One region of the Neorhizobium tomejilense genome, then DNA from elsewhere that is predicted to be linked to it. Evidence: predicted binding sites of a transcription regulator. Region 1 holds the regulator's gene; each other region holds the start of a gene.
What was found. Region 1 encodes HrcA, which represses chaperone genes, less so after heat shock. Its sites were predicted from a motif close to GTTAGCACTCNCNNNNNGNGAGTGCTAAC; they were not measured.

Region 1 (4,930 bases):
GGCAAGGAACATCTGAACATTGTGTACCGCCGCAATGACGGCAATATTGGCTGGATCGATTCCACCAATATCAAGAACTGACACCTGGGGAGAGCGTCGGAGACGGCGCTCCCCTTCGCCTAGGGCACAAGCTCTTGCGGCACGAAGGATGACGAGAATGGCATTGGCAGATTTGCTGCAGCAAGATGCGATTATTCCTGCCCTAAAGGTAAATTCCAAAAAGCAGCTATTGCAGGAGCTGGCGGCCAAGGCTTCCAAGCTGACGGGCGTGAGCGAACGAGAAATCTTCGACATCATCCTGCAGCGCGAAAGGCTCGGTTCCACCGGCGTCGGCCACGGCATCGCCATCCCGCACGGCAAGCTCAACAGCATCTCGTCGATCAAGGGTATTTTCGCGCGCCTTGAAGCGCCGGTCGATTTCGAAGCGCTCGATGACGAGCCGGTCGATCTGGTGTTCCTGCTGCTCGCACCCGAAGGCGCCGGCGCCGATCATTTGAAGGCGCTGTCGCGCATCGCCCGCGTGCTGCGCGACCAGGACCTTGTCGCCAAGCTGCGCAAGACGGATTCCGCTTCGGCGATCTATGCCTTCCTCAACGAGGAGCAGGCAAACCACGCCGCCTGACCGCATACACATTCGTGGGGACGAAACGAACCGCCCGGCCGCTGACAAAGCGCCGGGCGGTTTTGTTCTTGAGCAGCCGTTTTGACGGGAAGATTTACGTGGACCTGGCGGAGCGGGCGCTTGCCGTCAAGGCTGCGAAACGCCGACGGAGCGTCTGGCGCAAAGCGAGAAGCGGGCTTGCGCCCGCTTTTCAAAGCTTTCAGGCGTTCTTCTCGCCAGCGGCTTCCGCGGAGGCTTCCGCCTTCGGGCCACCCTTTGCGACACCGACCATGGCAGGCCGGAGCACGCGTTCGCCGATCGTGAAGCCGGCTTGGACGACCTGAACGACAGTATTGTTCGGGACGGCGGGGTTCGGGATCTCGAACATGGCCTGGTGGAAGTTCGGATCGAACTTCTGGCCTTCAGGATCGATCTTCTTCACGCCGTGGCGCTCCAGAGCGGACAGCATCGAGCGCTCGGTCATCTCGACGCCCTCCAGGAGCGTGGTCAGCGAGGCATCTGCCGTGGCGCGCATTTCGGTCGGCACGGCGTCCAGCGCCCGGCGCAGGTTGTCCGAAACGGCGAGCATGTCGCGCGCAAAGCCGGCCGCCGCGTAGGACTTAGCGTCCTTGATTTCGCGTTCGGTGCGGCGGCGCAGGTTATCCATTTCGGCCGCCAGCCGCAGAAAGCGGTCGCGCAGCTCGTTATTTTCGGCTTTCAGCAATTCCAGCGGATCCGGTTCGGCGGCAGGCGCCTCGGCATTCTTCTGGTTGGCCGCGTCCTCAAGAGCAGATGCTACGGCTTCCACGGTGTTCTCCGCGGCAGTTGCGTCAGGTCCGTTCTTGTTGGTTTCGTCGGTCATGACGGTCTCCGGTATTCTTGGCTTGGATTTACGGGCTTGGATTTGTGCCCGATATCGAGGTTTAAAGTGAAAAAATCAAGGCTTGGTGGGAAAGTTGGGGCGGCTCGGTCGCGAATTCAGCGCGACAGCCTGGCAAGCAGCTGCGCGGTGTAATCCACCATCGGCACGATGCGCGAATAGTTGAGCCGCGTCGGCCCGATGACGCCGACGGCACCGACGATCCGGTCTTCGCCGTCACGATAGGGCGCCACGATGAGCGAAGAGCCCGACAGGGAGAACAATTTGTTTTCCGAGCCGATGAAGATTCGCACGCCCGGTCCCTTCTCGGCGAGATCGAGGATCTCGATCAGGCTATCCTTCTTTTCGAGATCGTCGAAAAGCAACCGCAGGCGATCGAGATCGGCAACATCCGCCAGACCTTCGAGCAGATTGGCTCGGCCGCGGACGATGAGCTGGGTCGGCTTGCCTTCCTCGCTATCGCCGGACCAGACCGCAAGGCCGCGCTCGACCAGTTCCTGCGAGAGCGCATGGAGCTCGCCCTGCACCTGATCCTTGAGCGTCTTCAGCTGGCCGCGCAGTTCCGGCAGCGTCTGGCCGCTGAGGTGGGCGTTGAGGAAATTGGCCGCCTCGGTAAGCTGCGACGACGTCACGCCGGCCGGAAGTTCGATGACACGGTTTTCCACCTGGTTATGATCGCCGACGAGCACCGCAAGCGCCTTGGTCGGCTCCAGGCGGATGAACTCGACGTGCTTCAGGACCGGGTCGCTTTTGGTGGTAATGACGATCCCGGCGCCGCGCGAGACGCCCGACAACATGCGGCTCGCCTCCGCCATCAGGCTTTCCATCGGCTGATCGCGATCCGCAGGCCGGATCTGCCGGTCGATATTGGCACGCTCCTCGGCGGAGAGGTCACCGACCTGCATGAAAGCATCGACGAAAAAGCGAAGCCCGGACTGGGTCGGAAGGCGACCGGCGCTGATATGCGGGGAGTAGATGAGCCCGAGTTCCTCGAGATCGCTCATCACATTGCGCACCGAGGCGGGCGACAGCGATATCGGCAGCAGGCGGGAAAGATTCCGGGAGCCGAGCGGTTCGCCGGTCTCCAGATAGCTTTCCACGATGCGGCGGAAAATTTCGCGCGAACGGTCATCGAGCACAGAGCCGCTGTCCCTACCCGTCGATGCCGAAAATCCCATCTAAAACTTCACCGTTCCGTTGTTCTTTCGACAAAATATAGTCACTCGCCGCGCCTTCTCCAAAGGGAAAATCGCCACGGGCATAATCAATCGCCCGCAGAGAGCCTTAGGCCTTTTTCTTTGCAAAAGCCTGGCCGGGGCCGTAGAAGGCGGAAACAGAAATCCAGGGAGTGAAGCATGCGGCCTTCAGGCAGACAGTTGAACCAGATGCGCAAGGTCTCGTTCGAGCGCAATTTCTCCAAACATGCCGAAGGTTCCTGCCTCGTCAAGTTCGGCGACACGCATGTGCTGTGCACCGCGAGCCTGGAAGAAAAGACGCCGCCGTGGCTGCGCAACAGCGGCAAGGGCTGGGTCACCGCCGAATACGGCATGCTGCCGCGCGCCACAGGCGACCGCATGAAGCGCGAAGCCGCTGCTGGAAAGCAGGGCGGCCGCACCCAGGAAATCCAGCGCCTGATCGGCCGCTCCTTGCGCGCCGTCATAGATCTCGAAGCACTCGGCGAAAAGCAGATCACCATCGACTGCGACGTCATCCAGGCGGATGGCGGCACGCGCACGGCGTCGATCACCGGTGGCTGGATTGCGCTCTACGACTGCTTGAAGTGGATGGAAGCCCGCTCGATGACCAAGGTCGACAAGGTGCTGAAGGACCATGTCGCGGCGATCTCCTGCGGCATCTTTGCCGGCCAGCCGGTTATCGACCTCGACTATATCGAGGATTCAGCTGCCGAGACGGACGCCAATTTCGTGATGACCGGCACCGGCGGCATTGTCGAGGTGCAGGGCACGGCTGAGGGCAAGCCTTTCAGCCAGGAGGAATTCCTGAAGCTTTTGGCACTGGCTCAGGACGGCACGCAGGAACTGGTGGCGATGCAGAAGCAGGCGATTGCCTGACTTTCGCTGAAAGAGGTGCTGTTTGATCGAAGGCATTCTCGAAACTGCACTTTATGCTGACGATCTCGATGCCGCCGAGACCTTCTACGGCGGCATTCTCGGGCTTGAAAAGGTTCTGCGTGCCGGCAACAGGCATGTGTTCTTCCGTTGCGGGCCGGGCATCCTGCTGATCTTCAATCCCGCCGAGACGGTGAAGCCACCACCGGCCGGTGCGTTGCCGGTTCCGCCCCACGGTGCGACGGGACCCGGACATATCTGCTTTCGCATGACGAGCGAGGCGATTGACTTGCTCAAGGAAAAGCTCAACAAGGCAGGCATTGCCATCGAAAGCGATTTCCGCTGGCCGAACGGTGCCCGCTCAATCTATTTCCGCGATCCGGCCGGCAACAGCCTGGAATGCGCAGAGCCAAGGCTCTGGAATATCGAATAGGAATTGTAATGCGCAAGCTCGATACGAAAACGATCGTCGTCGCCAGCCACAATGCCGGAAAAATCCGCGAGATTGCAGAGCTGATCGGTCCCTTCGGCTTTTCCGCGAAATCCGCCGCAGAGCTGAAATTCGAAGAGCCCGACGAAACCGGCACGACATTCGAGGAAAACGCCGCGATCAAGGCACTCGCCTCTGCCAAAGCCTCCGGACTGCCGGCGCTGTCGGATGATTCCGGCATCGTCATCGACGCGCTCGACGGGGCACCAGGCGTCTATACCGCCAACTGGGCGGAGCGTGAGGACGGCAGCCGCGACTTTCAGATGGCGATGGAAAAGGTCGAGAAGGCGCTGGAGGAGCGCGGTGCAACGAAGCCTGAGCAGCGTAGCTGCCGCTTTGTGAGCGTGCTGTGTCTCGCCTGGCCGGATGGACACACGGAAATGTTCCGTGGCGAGGTGGAAGGCACCGTGGCGTGGCCGCCGCGCGGCACCCAGGGTTTTGGTTATGATCCGGCCTTCCAACCGCAGGGCTATGATATTACCTTCGGTGAAATGAGCAGTGATCAGAAACATGGCTGGAAACCCGGCGAGCCGGAAGCGCTTTCGCACCGCGCGCGGGCCTTCAAGCGTTTCGTCGAAACCTGCCTGGAGGCTTGAGGCGCTTTGAATTCAGCCGCCCCTCTCCTTCCCGATACCCTTCTGCCCGATACCGGCGAACCGGGCTTCGGCATCTATGTGCATTGGCCGTTCTGCGCGGCCAAGTGTCCCTATTGCGATTTCAACAGCCATGTGCGCCACCAGCCCGTGGACCAGCCGCGCTTCACCGCCGCCTTTCTGAAGGAAATGGAAGTGATGCGGCGGATGAGCGGCCCGAAAACCGTCACCAGCATTTTCCTCGGCGGCGGCACGCCCTCGTTGATGGATCCTGCCACGGTCTCGGCGATACTCGAC
Region 2 (4,930 bases), on a different contig from region 1:
GACCTGACCGATTTTGCCGCCTTCGATATCCATATCCTCAAACGTCCCGAGGCTTACCGCGATTATCCGGAATGGCTGCGGGAGGAAGCGGCAGAGCGGTTTTCCGCGATGGCGGATGCGAAGATCGCAGCCCTGGGCAAGAACATCGGGGCCGGGCTGCCGGGCTCGGCGGACGGCTATACGCTCGACCAGCTGCTGGAAAAGCTGCGGTCCTACCAGGGCATCGACCGGGCACGACTGCAGCAGAACCTCGTCGACTTCCTGACGGAAGTCACGCCCGTGGCGGAAGAAGTCGGCATCAACATCTGCGCCCATGGCGATGATCCGCCCTGGCCGTTGCTCGGCCTTCCCCGCATCCTGTCGACCGAAGCCGATTACGCACATATGCTGGATCAGGTCAGCGCGCGTGCCAATGGCGTGACGCTCTGCACCGGCTCGCTGGGCGCAAGAGCCGATAACGATCTGCCCTTCATCGCCTCGCGTTTTGCCGACCGCATTCATTTCGTGCATCTGCGCAATGTGACGCGGGACACCGACACGGTCCCCTGCTCATTCTTCGAGGACGAGCACCTGGAAGGCGCAACGGACATGGTTGCCGTGATCGCCGCGCTGCTTTCGGAGGAGGCCCATCGGCGCGGGGAAGGCCGCGAGGATCACCGCATCCCCATGCGACCGGATCACGGGCAGGAAATCCTCGACGACCTGGCCCGCGGTGCGCAGCCGGGCTATCCCGCCATCGGGCGGCTGAAGGGGCTGGCGGAGCTTCGCGGCATCGAGCGAACGCTCACGCATCCCCGCTATGGCCTGAGGGCATGATCATGAACTGGCTGCCCGGCCAACAGTCGTCACATAGTCGCTGAGAACATGGCCGTTCAAACAGCCGGCGGAGGTTCAACCGCGCCGGAAGGAATGATGCAGGCGAGCGCCTGATGAACCGTGACCTCCGAAAGAAGGTCCCCCGCTGCGTCGCAGACACGGATACTGCGAAGACCGAACTGCCCACCGCCGCGAAGGCAGTCTGCGGCGAGATCGCGGATGCCTCGGGTCGCCTCCGTGGTCGCAGCTTGAAGATCGGGAAGGTCCGAGCCGTCAGGATCATCGATCACGAGCGCAGACAAATAATTCAGGTGAAGGAAGAATTTCGGCATTCGAGTGCTCCAGGGTCGCGACTAGCTCCTCCCGCCAAAGCACATCGTTTGATAGGGATATGAATATATCTAGTATTTTAGAATTGTCTACGGGACTAAATACCCTCCGCACAGGACAAATACCTGCAGTTGGCGGACTTGGAGCGACGGATTGTCCGCTGGCGCACCAAACCACCGCGGTATTTTGAAGCTTGTATACTGCCAATATCGTCTGCTGAATTCTCAGGGCGCAGACGGCTGAGAGTGGCTACTCTTGCCCCAACACCGGCCAAGAGAACCATGACGGCAATTTCCCAAACATCCATGCGCAACAAGCTCCTCGCATCACTGCCAAGCGCCGACTTCGAGCAAGTCGAACGTCATTTGGAGCATATCGATCTGCCGCGCCGCACCCCATTGGGCATGCGCCATGAACAGATCGAACATGTCTATTTTCCGACAGACGGCATCGCGTCGATGGTTGCCGTTTCACCGGAAGGACAAAGGGCCGAAGCGGGCATATTCGGCAACGAAGGGTTCTTCCCGACGTCCGCGGCCATGGGAAGCAACGTCAATATCTTCGACTGCAACATGCAGGTGGCAGGTGAGGCTTACCGGATGACGCTTCCACAGTTCGTCAGCCTCCAACAGGAAAATAGGAACTTTGCAAAGCTCCTGTTGCGCGCCGTCGAAGCGTTCACGGCTCAGGTGGCCTATACCGCATTGTCCAACGCTGTCCATGGCGTAGATGAGCGACTGGCCCGCTGGTTGCTGATGTGCCACGACCGCTTGATGGGAAATGAAATCCCCCTTACCCACGATTTCATTTCGGTGATGCTGGCCGTGCGGCGCCCGAGCGTGACCAGTTCCTTGCACATCCTCGAGGGCAATTTGTTCATCCGCTCGCAGCGAGGGATGATCACCATCCGGGACAGGCCTGCAATGGAGGAGTTCGCCCACGACGCCTACGGTCCGCCCGAGGAGGACTACCGACGGCTGATGTCAGGGCTTTTCCAGGCCTTTTAAAGCAAAAGGGAAAAGGTCAAGTCTCAGTGCAGTTTGAACTCGCCTTCGACGCGACGCCACTCATTGGGCCCGATCAGGCGCTGGTGGGTATAACGAACGGAATGCAGCGGTCCGTCGAGATTGGCCTGCCAGAAATCCAGAAATTTCTGCATCTCGGGAAACCCCGGGGCCAGATCGTAATCCTGCCAGACATAGGTTTGCAGGACGGATTCGAAATCTGGAATGTGGTAGAGAATATGCGCCGTCGTAAGACCATAGCCGTTCAGCTGCCGCTCGAGATCCGATGAAAATTGCATGCTTCATCTCCGTTTAATGACAGTTCGAAACTTGGCCTGATTTTTTACAGACCTTCAACCGAATTCCAAACGCCGGGCTCTGATTTCTGTTCCTTATCAGCATGTTAGCAGCCAAGTGCGCGAAGTGCTGATTTTTCGTCTTCGCCCTCTTGAAATCGAAAAACCGGAAAACCAGATCATTTCGCGCAAAATGCTCGTGAGAGGTTTTGCACCCGCCCGGACTGGTCATCCGGTCCGGGCGGGGGAACAACGTCATCATTGTTTGTCCATTGGAGGAAAACATGTCGTTCCGACCGCTTCATGATCGCATTCTCGTCCGCCGGGTCGAATCGGAAGAAAAGACCAAGGGTGGCATCATCATTCCCGACACAGCCAAGGAAAAGCCGCAGGAAGGCGAGGTCATCGCCGTCGGCCCTGGCGCCCGCAACGACGCCGGACAGGTCCAGGCACTCGACGTCAAGGTTGGCGACCGCATCCTGTTCGGCAAGTGGTCCGGCACCGAGATCAAGATCAACGGCGAAGACCTGCTGATCATGAAGGAAAGCGACGTCATGGGCATCATCGAGGCCCGGGCCGAGCAGAAGAAGGCCGCCTGAGAACACCATCCATCAGTCAAGCAAGCTGCCTAATCGAGGAGTGAAAAATGGCTGCGAAAGAAGTCAAGTTCAACACCGATGCCCGTGAACGCATGTTGCGTGGGGTCGACATCCTGGCCAATGCCGTGAAGGTGACGCTCGGTCCGAAGGGCCGCAACGTCGTGATCGACAAGTCCTTCGGGGCACCCCGCATCACCAAGGACGGCGTATCGGTCGCCAAGGAAATCGAACTGGACGACAAGTTCGAAAACATGGGTGCGCAGATGCTGCGGGAAGTGGCATCGAAGACCAACGACCTGGCTGGTGACGGCACGACGACTGCGACCGTGCTTGCCCAGGCGATCGTCAGGGAGGGCGCAAAGGCCGTCGCTTCCGGCATGAACCCGATGGACCTGAAGCGCGGCATCGACCTTGCCGTCGATGCGGTCGTCAAGGAACTGAAGGCCAACGCCCGCAAGATCTCGAACAATTCCGAAATCGCCCAGGTGGGTACCATCTCGGCCAATGGCGATGCCGAAATCGGCCGGTATCTCGCCGAAGCCATGGAAAAGGTCGGCAACGAGGGCGTCATCACGGTTGAAGAAGCCAAGACCGCCGAAACCGAACTTGAAGTCGTCGAAGGCATGCAGTTCGATCGCGGTTATCTCAGCCCCTACTTCGTCACCAACCAGGACAAGATGCGGGTGGAACTCGAGGATCCCTATATCCTGATCCACGAGAAGAAGCTCTCCAACCTGCAATCCATGCTGCCGGTGCTGGAAGCCGTGGTTCAGTCCGGCAAGCCGCTGCTGATCATCGCGGAAGACGTCGAAGGCGAAGCGCTTGCCACCCTCGTCGTCAACAAGCTGCGTGGCGGCCTCAAGATCGCTGCCGTCAAGGCTCCGGGCTTCGGCGATCGCCGCAAGGCCATGCTCGAAGACATCGCCATCCTGACGGGCGGCACCGTCATCTCCGAAGACCTCGGCATCAAGCTCGAAAACGTCACCCTGAACATGCTGGGACGGGCCAAGAAGGTGGCGATCGAGAAGGAGAATACCACCATCATCGACGGCGCAGGTTCCAAGGCAGAGATCGACGGTCGCACGACCCAGATCCGCGCCCAGATCGAAGAAACCACTTCCGACTACGACCGTGAAAAGCTGCAGGAACGTCTGGCAAAGCTTGCCGGCGGCGTAGCGGTGATCCGCGTCGGCGGCTCGACGGAAGTGGAGGTGAAGGAAAAGAAGGACCGCGTCGACGATGCGTTGCATGCGACGCGGGCCGCTGTCGAAGAGGGCATCCTGCCTGGCGGCGGTGTTGCGCTGCTGCGCGCCGTCAAGGCACTCGACAACCTTGGCACCGCCAACCAGGACCAGCGGGTCGGCGTCGAGATCGTCCGCCGCGCGATCGAGGCTCCCGTTCGCCAGATCGCCCAGAATGCCGGCGCCGAAGGTTCCGTGATCGTCGGCAAGCTACGCGAGAAGAGCGAGTTCTCCTACGGCTGGAACGCCCAGACCGGCGAGTATGGCGACCTTTACGCCCAGGGCGTCATCGATCCGGCCAAGGTCGTCCGTGCAGCGCTCCAGGACGCCGCCTCCGTAGCTGGCCTCCTCGTGACCACGGAAGCCATGATTGCCGAAAAGCCGAAAAAGGAAGCTGCTCCTGCCATGCCCGCAGGGGCCGGCATGGACTTCTGAGTGATGATCCGGCCCGCCCTGTCCCAGGGCGGGCCAACCCGCTCAACGAACAATCGACCACCGGGCGAAATCGCCATCTCCAGCAATGGGGTTACACGATGAGAAAGGAAAATACCGAGAATACCGCACCAGAGCAGGCCGCAGCGGCAATCAGCGCCGCCCATCTGCTGCACCCGGCGTCGCATTTCGACCACCCGCGGGACGTGCTG
Region 3 (4,930 bases), 350 kb from region 1:
ACGTCGGTCGGCATGCCGTCGCCGATCGCCAGCACCCGGTTCATCGGGAACTCGCCGCGCACTTCTCGGGCGGCTTCGATCGTCGCCTCGTAGATCGGACGGTGCGGCTTGCCGGCGACGCGGGTCTTGCCGCCGAACTCTTCGTAATAGGCCGCCACCGCGCCTGCGCAGGGGATGATCTTGTGGCCGCGCTCGACGACGAGATCCGGGTTGGCGCAGATGAAAGGCACGTCACGCTTGGCGAACGCTGCCAGCATGTCGGTATAGTCTTCCGGTACTTCCTTCTCGTCGTCGAAGAAACCCGTGCAGACGATGCATTCGGCTTCGTCGGCGGAGACCACCTCGACGCCGAGCCCGTCAAACAGGTTGAGGTCGCGCTCGGGACCGATCAGAAAGACCTTTTTCGGGCCGTCGACGATCAGGTGTTGGGTGACGTCGCCGGATGTGACGATCCGGTCATAGGTGCCGTCGGGCACGCCGAGCGTGCGCATCTGCTCGATGACGCCGGGAGCCGTGCGCGGCGAATTGGTGATCAGCACGACGGTGGCGCCGGCTTCGCGGGCCGCGGCGAGCGCCTTGCAGGAATGCTGGAAGGCCTCGACACCGTTGTGAACCACACCCCAGACGTCCGAAAGGACCACGTCGTAGTCGCCGATCACTTCGTTCAGATTGCCGATGCGCTTTGCCATGTAACCTTCCCATCTCGCAAGTCCCGGGTCACATGACAAACCCGGTTAAGGATTACAAGAGATATTCGGGAGAAAAGCCGCAACCGCATCGGCACGTCGGCAAGGATAACTCTTCCCACTTCGTCCCTAGCTCGCTACCGCCAACCTGACGGCAAGGCCCACGACCGCGCTGACGGCCAGGACCGGCACCATGCCGATCTTCATGCGGAAGAGCAGGAAGGCCGATACCACGAAAAGCAGGAAGGCGAGCGGATCGAGCGTCGTCCAGACCGGCCAGAAAAGCCTCAAGCCGGCCGCGGGCCAGAGGGAAGTCTGCTCGACCTCGCGGAACAGGACGTGCAGGCCGAACCAGATGGCGAGGTTGAGGATTACGCCGACGACCGCGGCCGTGATTGCCGACAGCGCCGCCGAAAGGACCGGGTTGCCGCGCAGCCGCTCGATATAGGGCGCGCCTGCGAAGATCCAGATGAAGCTCGGCACGAAGGTCGCCCAGGCGACCAGCAGCGCGCCGATCACGCCGCCGGCGACCGGTCCGAGACCGGCGGCTTCCCGGAAACCGACCAGGAAGCCGACGAAGGACAGCACCAGAACCAGCGGCCCTGGCGTCGTTTCGGCAAGCGCCAGCCCGTCCAGCATTTCGCCGGGTTTCAGCCAGCCATAATTGTCGACCGCCACCTGCGCCACATAGGCGAGCACCGCATAGGCACCGCCGAACGTCACCATCGCCATCTTGGAGAAGAAGGTGAACATGACGGCCAGGCCTTCCGGCGCCGAGAACATCCACAGCAGCAGAAGCGGAAGCTGCCAGACCGCGATCCAGAAGACCAGTGTGGCGATCGCCGTCAACGGCTTCGGCCGTTTCGGCAGGTCGATCGCGTCGGAGCTTTTGGCTGTTCCACCGCCCCTGCGGGCGGCAAAGAAGCCGACTAACCCCGCCAGCAGCACCACGAGCGGAAACGGCAGGCCGAAGAAGAACAATGCTACGAAGGCGGCGCCCGCGATGCCGAACAGGAGGCGGTTCTTCAGCGTCTTGCGGCTAAGGCGGATCACCGCCTCGACAACGATCGCGAGCACCGCCGCCTTGAGGCCGAAAAACAGGCCGGTCAGCCAGCTCGTATCCTGATAGAGGGCGTAGGCCGTCGAAAGGGCGATGATGACGGCCAGCCCCGGAAGCACGAAAAGAAGGCCGGCGATCATGCCGCCGCGCACCCCGAACATCAGCCAGCCAATATAGGTGGCCAGCTGCTGGGCTTCCGGTCCCGGCAGCAGCATGCAGTAGTTCAAGGCATGCAGAAACCGCGCCTCGGAAAGCCAGCGCCTTTCGTCCACCAGGGTCCGGTGCATCAGTCCGATCTGCCCGGCGGGCCCGCCGAAGCTCAGGACCCCGATCTTGGCGAACACCGCCGTCAGCTCGCCGAGCGTCGGCCTCACCGCAATCTCGTCCTTCACCGCCTGATCCATCATTGCCTCATGCTTTTCCGCACCTGGTTACCTGTCGTCCATGGCGTCATGTACCCACAGGGCGCGGAAGCTCGCCGCCCCCTCTAGGAGCCATATGTGAAGGCCGTATGAAGGAAGAGAACTTCGGCATGGCGGTACGGCGTTGCGGCATTCGCAGGCCCCGCGCGGCTGTTAAATGCGCCGGCGCCTTTCTTCCACCAAAGTCCGGTGCAACATGCCGACCTGCCCGGAGAGGTAGCCGAAACCGACGACCCGATGTGGCCGGTAGCGGTCATCAGTCCGCCAAGCGCAGGCGTTGCCCAGCATCCGTATCGTTAAGCGTATTTCCCATGAGTTCCGAGCCGTCCCGAAAATTTTACGGCCGTTCTTGACTCATCCGCCGGTCACCCTTATCTCGACGCGGCTGGCACTCTCCAAACGGGAGTGCTAACAGCACCGAGATACGGGTTTCCACCCGTCCATGTCATTTGATCGAGGGATTAGACAATGGCAAGCACCAATTTCCGCCCCCTTCACGACCGCGTCGTTGTTCGTCGCGTCGAATCCGAAGCCAAGACCAAGGGCGGCATCATCATTCCTGATACCGCCAAGGAAAAGCCGCAGGAAGGCGAAATCGTCGCCGTCGGCACCGGCACCCGCGACGACAAGGGCAACATCACCGCTCTCGACGTCAAGGCTGGCGATCGCGTCCTGTTCGGCAAGTGGTCCGGCACCGAAGTCAAGCTCGACGGCGAAGACCTTCTGATCATGAAGGAATCCGACATCATGGGCATCATCGGCTGATCTCAGTCGGTTGCTTTCACTGAAATATCGCTGACACCCCTTTTCAGGAGTTCCCAAAATGGCAGCTAAAGAAATCAAGTTCGGCCGCACCGCGCGCGAAAAGATGCTGCGCGGCGTCGACATTCTCGCCGACGCAGTCAAGGTAACGCTCGGCCCGAAGGGCCGTAACGTCATCATCGACAAGTCCTTCGGCGCTCCGCGCATCACCAAGGACGGCGTTTCGGTCGCCAAGGAAATCGAACTTGACGACAAGTTCGAAAACATGGGCGCCCAGATGGTCCGCGAAGTTGCTTCGAAGACCAACGACATCGCCGGCGACGGCACCACGACGGCTACCGTTCTTGCCCAGGCGATCGTTCGCGAAGGCAACAAGGCCGTTGCAGCCGGCATGAACCCGATGGACCTGAAGCGCGGCATCGACCTCGCAGTGGCTGACGTCGTCAAGGATCTCCAGGCCAAGGCCAAGAAGATCTCGACCTCGGAAGAAGTCGCACAGGTCGGCACGATCTCCGCAAACGGCGACAAGCAGGTCGGTCTCGACATTGCTGAAGCCATGCAGAAGGTCGGCAACGAAGGCGTCATCACGGTTGAAGAAGCCAAGACCGCCGAAACCGAACTTGAAGTCGTCGAAGGCATGCAGTTCGACCGCGGCTACCTGTCGCCCTACTTCGTCACCAACCCGGAAAAGATGGTTGCCGATCTCGACGACGCTTTCATTCTCCTCCACGAGAAGAAGCTCTCGAACCTGCAGGCAATGCTCCCGGTTCTCGAAGCCGTCGTCCAGACCGGCAAGCCGCTCCTGATCATCGCTGAAGACGTCGAAGGCGAAGCTCTTGCGACGCTCGTCGTCAACAAGCTGCGTGGCGGCCTCAAGATCGCTGCCGTCAAGGCTCCGGGCTTCGGTGATCGCCGCAAGGCCATGCTCGAAGACATCGCCATCCTGACGGGCGGCACTGTCATCTCCGAAGACCTCGGCATCAAGCTCGAGAACGTCACGCTCGACATGCTCGGCCGCACCAAGAAGGTCTCGATCTCCAAGGAAAACACCACGATCGTCGACGGCGCCGGCTCCAAGGCCGACATCGAAGGCCGCGTTGGTCAGATCAAGGCTCAGATCGAAGAAACCACTTCCGACTACGACCGCGAAAAGCTGCAGGAACGTCTGGCCAAGCTGGCCGGCGGCGTTGCCGTGATCCGCGTCGGCGGCTCGACGGAAGTCGAAGTCAAGGAAAAGAAGGACCGCATCGACGACGCCCTCAACGCGACGCGCGCTGCCGTTCAGGAAGGCATCGTACCGGGCGGCGGCGTTGCCCTGCTGCGTTCCTCCGTCAAGATCACCGCAAAGGGTGCAAACGACGACCAGGAAGCCGGCATCAACATCGTTCGCCGCGCTCTGCAGTCGCTGGTTCGCCAGATCGCTGAAAACGCTGGTGACGAAGCTTCGATCGTGGTCGGCAAGATCCTCGAAAAGAACGAAGACAACTACGGCTACAACGCCCAGACGTCTGAATATGGCGACATGATCACCATGGGCATCGTCGACCCGCTCAAGGTCGTTCGCACGGCTCTGCAGAACGCAGCTTCGGTTGCTTCGCTGCTGATCACCACCGAAGCCATGATCGCCGAACTTCCGAAGAAGGAATCGGCTGGCGGCGGCATGCCTGGCGGCATGGGCGGTATGGGCGGCATGGACATGATGTAAGACCTCCGGGTCTTCACATCTGAGCCAATCGGTTCAGTTGAGAAAAGGGCGATCCTCGGATCGCCCTTTTTGTTTTGTCTGCGGGATGGAGCCCGGCTGACAAAGACGCAGACCACAATTACAGTCGCGCCATGAGTTTCTTCGAGAGCCTGCTCGTCCTGCTGCTTGTCGCGATCGTGCTCCTGCAGATCTCGCGCCGGCTTTCCGTGCCCTATCCGTCGATGCTGGCGCTGGCGGGTGCCGCGGTCGCGCTGGTGCCGGGCATGCCCTATATCTCGCTCGATCCGCACACCGC
Region 4 (4,930 bases), on a different contig from region 1:
TCGAGTTCGTAGCTGACCTTCTGGCCCTCGACGATTTCCCGCATTCCGGCGCGCTCGACGGCGGAAATGTGTACGAACGCATCAGCGCCGCCATTGTCAGGCTGGATAAAGCCGAAGCCCTTGGTGGAATTGAACCATTTAACTGTGCCTGTGGTCATGATGATGAACCCTTTCAAAGCAAGATTGAGTGACCCCAGAGCCAAAGCCCTGCGGATGGTGATAGCGATTGATTTTGAAAGGGAAGTTCGTCAGGCGCGGTGCTAATCGCGCGGAAACCAAAGTTCAGCAAGCAAAAGATCGATAAACCGTAAATAGGGGCTATCCGCCCATAAGTCAACTTTTAGTTTTGACGTCCCGGTGGATTTGCGTTCCAGGGCACAGCAACTTACCGAAAAGGGCTCTGACCTCAGCCCGCTCGGCTGGGCGCAGAACTGCCGCAGCAACGGACTGCTCTGTGGTTGGCCTGTCCATACTCCTTGCCTGCTGGTGCAGGACCGCCATATAAGGCGCGATGACGTCTGATTCAAAGATATTTGTCGGCCTACGGTCGATCCGCAAAAAACCGGCTCCGCACCACGAACCCAACCATCCGAAATGCCAGTGGGACGGATGCGAAAAGGGTGGCACTCATCGCGCTCCTGTCGGGCGGGATGCCGAAGGGCTTTATCTGCTGTTCTGTCCTGAGCATGTAAAGGAATACGGCAAAGGTTATAACTTTGCGCCAAACCTCTCCGACCCTTTGATCGCCCGCTATCAGAGGGAAGCGGCAAGCGGCAGCCGCCCGACCTGGGGTACCGGTATCAATAAGGCCTCGGAAATGCCGCTCCCCTCCATGGCCCGCTCCGGTTCGGCAAAGGCGACGAACGCACGCAAAAGCGCTGCACAACGCCAAGCCGCAAACGTGGATCTTCAGCGACGCAAGCTCAAGGTACTGGAAGCCAAGGCTTTCGAGACGCTCGGCCTTTCGCCGGATGCAACGCCGGAGGAGATCAGAAGCCGCTACAAGCAAAGGCTCAAGATGCATCATCCGGACGCGAACCATGGAGAGCGCAACTCGGAGGATCAGCTTCAGGCGTCGATCGACGCCCATAAGATCCTCAAGCTCAACGGCTTCTGCTAAACATGTTGCAGTGATCCACTGGCGGTCTCGATGTCGCCCGCCCGTCCTCTGGCAAAGAGAGACGGCGTCGCCGCCGATGCCGGATCACCGCCAAGGCGCGAATGGCGCTAGCACTCCCGGCATAAGACTGCTAAGGATATCCGATCGGGAACCCGCCATTGGGCTGCGCTCTCGCTAAGGAACCCAAAATGAACAATACCAATTTTCGGCCGTTGCACGACCGCGTCGTCGTGCGCCGTATCGAGGCTGAAGCCAAGACCAAGGGCGGCATCATCATTCCCGACACCGCCAAGGAAAAACCGCAGGAAGGCGAAATCGTCGCCGTCGGCACCGGCACCCGCGACGAGAGCGGCAAGATCGTTCCCCTCGATGTCAAGGCAGGCGATCGCATCCTGTTCGGCAAGTGGTCCGGCACCGAGATCAAGTTCAATGGCGAAGACCTGTTGATCATGAAGGAAGCAGACGTCATGGGCGTCATCGCCTGATCTTCGGCCGCTTCCTTATTTCCTTTTGACGAAGACCATGGGGCCAACGGCCCGGGAGTTTTTCCATGTCTGCCAAACAGATCAAATTCGGCCGTGATGCACGCGAGAAGCTGCTGCGCGGCGTCGATATTCTCGCCGACGCAGTCAAGGTCACGCTCGGTCCGAAGGGCCGCAACGTCGTGATCGACAAATCCTACGGCGCACCGCGGATCACCAAGGACGGCGTTGCCGTCGCCAAGGAAATCGAACTTGACGACAAGTTCGAGAACATGGGCGCCCAGATGGTCCGCGAAGTCGCTTCGAAGACCAACGACGTCGCCGGCGACGGCACCACGACTGCTACCGTTCTTGCCCAGGCGATCGTTCGCGAAGGCGGCAAGGCCGTTGCAGCCGGCATGAACCCGATGGACCTGAAGCGCGGCATCGATCTTGCTGTCACTGCTGTCGTCAAGGACCTGCTTGCCAAGGCCAAGAAGATCAACACATCGGAAGAGATTGCCCAGGTCGGCACGATCTCCGCAAACGGCGAGAAGGAAATCGGCCAGTATATCGCCGACGCGATGCAGAAGGTCGGCAATGAGGGTGTGATCACCGTCGAAGAAGCCAAGACCGCCGAAACCGAACTCGAAGTCGTCGAAGGTATGCAGTTCGACCGCGGCTACCTGTCGCCCTACTTCGTCACCAACCCGGAAAAGATGGTGGCTGAGCTGGAAGATGCCTACGTGCTGCTGCACGAAAAGAAGCTCTCCAACCTGCAGGCGATGCTTCCTATCTTGGAAGCAGTCGTCCAGAGCGGCAAACCGCTGCTGATCATTTCCGAGGACGTCGAAGGCGAAGCTCTTGCGACGCTCGTCGTCAACAAGCTGCGTGGCGGCCTCAAGATCGCTGCCGTCAAGGCTCCGGGCTTCGGCGACCGCCGCAAGGCCATGCTGGAGGATCTGGCGATCCTGACCGGCGGCACCGTGATTTCGGAGGACCTCGGCATCAAGCTCGAGAACGTCACGCTCGAGATGCTCGGCCGCGCCAAGAAGGTCTCGATCACCAAGGAGAACACCACCGTCGTCGATGGTGCGGGCACTAAGGCGGATATTGACGGGCGCATCGGTCAGATCAAGGCTCAGATCGAGGAAACCACCTCGGACTACGACCGCGAAAAGCTGCAGGAACGTCTGGCCAAGCTCGCCGGCGGCGTTGCCGTGATCCGCGTCGGCGGCTCGACGGAAATCGAAGTCAAGGAAAAGAAGGACCGTATCGACGACGCCCTCAATGCAACGCGTGCAGCAGTCGAAGAAGGCATCGTGCCTGGCGGCGGCACGGCCCTGCTTCGCGCCTCGATCGTTCTCGACATCAAGGGCGAGAATGACGATCAGAATGCCGGGATCAGCATCATCCGCAAGGCCTTGCAGTCCCTGGTACGTCAGATTGCCGAGAACGCCGGTAGCGAAGGCTCGATCGTGGTCGGCAAGATCCTGGAAAGCGATACCGACAACTTCGGTTACAACGCCCAGACCGGCGAATTTGGCGACATGATCACCATGGGCATCGTCGATCCGGTCAAGGTCGTTCGCACGGCTCTGCAGAACGCGGCTTCGGTTGCCGGCCTGCTGGTGACGACGGAAGCCATGATTGCCGACCTGCCCAAGAAGGATGCTGCCGGCGGCGGCATGCCTGACATGGGCGGCATGGGCGGCATGATGTAAACGGGTTCCCATCGGGAACTCGATCACGTCTTCTGCTGTGAAGGGCTCCGATCGATCGGGGCCCTTCGTTCGTATATGCAGGAAATCGATCGGCAGCCCTGGTGGCGGCGGACGCGGTCTGGGCCGTAGTTATCTGCCAACCGCTCAGGCTGCAGCATAAGATGAGGATCAAATGGTTGTATTGAACAGGCCGCGCAGTTCCGAACCCTATCCGGACAGGGATATCGGTTGCCAGGAAGCCCTTGAGCAAGTCTTTCTGCAGCTTGCAAAGGGACTGACGCCGGACGATATCGTCGCGACGGCCGGCGGCAATCTGCCGCCCGTGTTGGCCGGCCTTGCAAAACGCGCCGAAAGCGTCGGCTGGAGCCTGGAAGAAGCGGAAACCGCCATCAGCGAACTGGCGCAAAACCTGCTGGATGACATGTCGCAGATGTAGGTTTTGGCGATTCAGGACCGATCCGTGTACCTACGCCTCGGGGATCGGCCGGTGAACCACCTCAGACGCGGTGAATAGTCGGCATCCGATCGCCGGGGACGGGACAGAAATGTCGGCGAACTCTACGCGGAATTCAATGCGAAAGCGTCACGCGCCATCAAGCAGGCATCGTCTCCCGGAAGGCATTCGCGACAAACGTCAGGCCTGATCTCGTAGACCATGCAGGATGTGCCGACACCGACCTGCCCGGACAAGGCAGAACAACGGGATCCTTCACAACGCATTCCTCCTTCGTCCGCCGCGACGAAACGTGCCGGCAACAGATCGAGGGCGGCTTCGCTTTCCATGGAGAATCGTGGCCAATCGGCGGAAAACGAACAGCACGCACCGCATGACTGGCAATCAAAATCGTTCGATAAGGTCATAGCCGTCTCATATCACGGCACCGACCGAAACTCCACAAAGGTGCGTCACACGTGATGATGCCTGACCACGATCCGGCAAACCCGGCCGGCGGTGTCGCATAGTCACAAAAGGGTCGTGAGATTGCGGGTATCACAGCGCAAGGCATGCCTGGAAGGGCGCCGCATGATCATGGTAATCTAGGAGGCTGCATGAGCGTCGCCGCATCTTTTCTCTATCGTGACGGCCGGCGGGTTGAAGCCGTGCCGTTCGACGAGGCGGCGATCCCCGCATTGGACAACGAATTCGTGTGGATCGGGCTGCACAAGCCCACCCGCGACGACCTTTTGATGCTGCAAAGCCGTTTTGGCCTTCACGAACTCTCGATCGCCGACGCGCTCAGTCCGCTGCAGATGCCGAAGCTCAGCGTCTATGACGATCAGCTGTTCGTCATCGCGAAGACGGCGCAGCTGGAGGCCGACCATATCACCTATGGTGAAACAGCGATTTTCGTCGGCAAGCGCTATATCATAACGGTCCGCAATGGCTCGGAGCGCGGACATCAAGAGCTGCGCGGCAGGCTGGAAACATCGCCGCAGACGCTGTGCCATGGTACCGATTACATCCTGCACGCCATTCTCGATTTCATTATCGACGGCTATCTTCCCATTGTGCGTACGATCGAGGATTCCGTGCTCGACATGGAAAGAAAGATGCTCGATGCGTTTCTGGACCGCAACCAGATCAAGCGCATTTTCAAGCTGCGGCGGGAAATCATCCTGTTCCA

Region 2: the regulator HrcA is predicted to act here: its motif matches at 2,553-2,581, upstream of groES (co-chaperone GroES).
Region 3: the regulator HrcA is predicted to act here: its motif matches at 2,553-2,581, upstream of groES (co-chaperone GroES).
Region 4: the regulator HrcA is predicted to act here: its motif matches at 1,227-1,255, upstream of groES (co-chaperone GroES).

What each region holds. Positions count from the first base shown of each region.
Region 1 is NZ_CAXUSO020000001.1:3,610-8,539, reverse strand. It holds gene hpf (ribosome hibernation-promoting factor, HPF/YfiA family) at 1-81, shown strand, start outside; gene ptsN (PTS IIA-like nitrogen regulatory protein PtsN) at 158-622, shown strand; gene grpE (nucleotide exchange factor GrpE) at 822-1,463, opposite strand; gene hrcA (heat-inducible transcriptional repressor HrcA) at 1,580-2,659, opposite strand; gene rph (ribonuclease PH) at 2,837-3,553, shown strand; gene ACSQ3G_RS00030 (VOC family protein) at 3,576-3,983, shown strand; gene rdgB (RdgB/HAM1 family non-canonical purine NTP pyrophosphatase) at 3,992-4,636, shown strand; gene hemW (radical SAM family heme chaperone HemW) at 4,643-4,930, shown strand, end outside.
Region 2 is NZ_CAXUSO020000002.1:1,763,772-1,768,701, forward strand. It holds gene uxuA (mannonate dehydratase) at 1-816, shown strand, start outside; gene ACSQ3G_RS31125 (DUF6894 family protein) at 873-1,148, opposite strand; gene ACSQ3G_RS31130 (Crp/Fnr family transcriptional regulator) at 1,428-2,153, shown strand; gene ACSQ3G_RS31135 (usg protein) at 2,177-2,449, opposite strand; gene groES (co-chaperone GroES) at 2,731-3,045, shown strand; gene groL (chaperonin GroEL) at 3,093-4,721, shown strand; gene ACSQ3G_RS31150 (hypothetical protein) at 4,820-4,930, shown strand, end outside.
Region 3 is NZ_CAXUSO020000001.1:351,463-356,392, reverse strand. It holds gene ACSQ3G_RS01760 (TIGR01459 family HAD-type hydrolase) at 1-689, opposite strand, end outside; gene chrA (chromate efflux transporter) at 816-2,150, opposite strand; gene groES (co-chaperone GroES) at 2,637-2,933, shown strand; gene groL (chaperonin GroEL) at 2,992-4,635, shown strand; gene ACSQ3G_RS01740 (cation:proton antiporter) at 4,767-4,930, shown strand, end outside.
Region 4 is NZ_CAXUSO020000002.1:967,833-972,762, forward strand. It holds gene ACSQ3G_RS27325 (cold-shock protein) at 1-158, opposite strand, end outside; gene ACSQ3G_RS27330 (J domain-containing protein) at 512-1,120, shown strand; gene groES (co-chaperone GroES) at 1,309-1,605, shown strand; gene groL (chaperonin GroEL) at 1,671-3,305, shown strand; gene ACSQ3G_RS27345 (hypothetical protein) at 3,478-3,741, shown strand; gene ACSQ3G_RS27350 (YkgJ family cysteine cluster protein) at 3,864-4,166, opposite strand; gene ACSQ3G_RS27355 (magnesium and cobalt transport protein CorA) at 4,356-4,930, shown strand, end outside.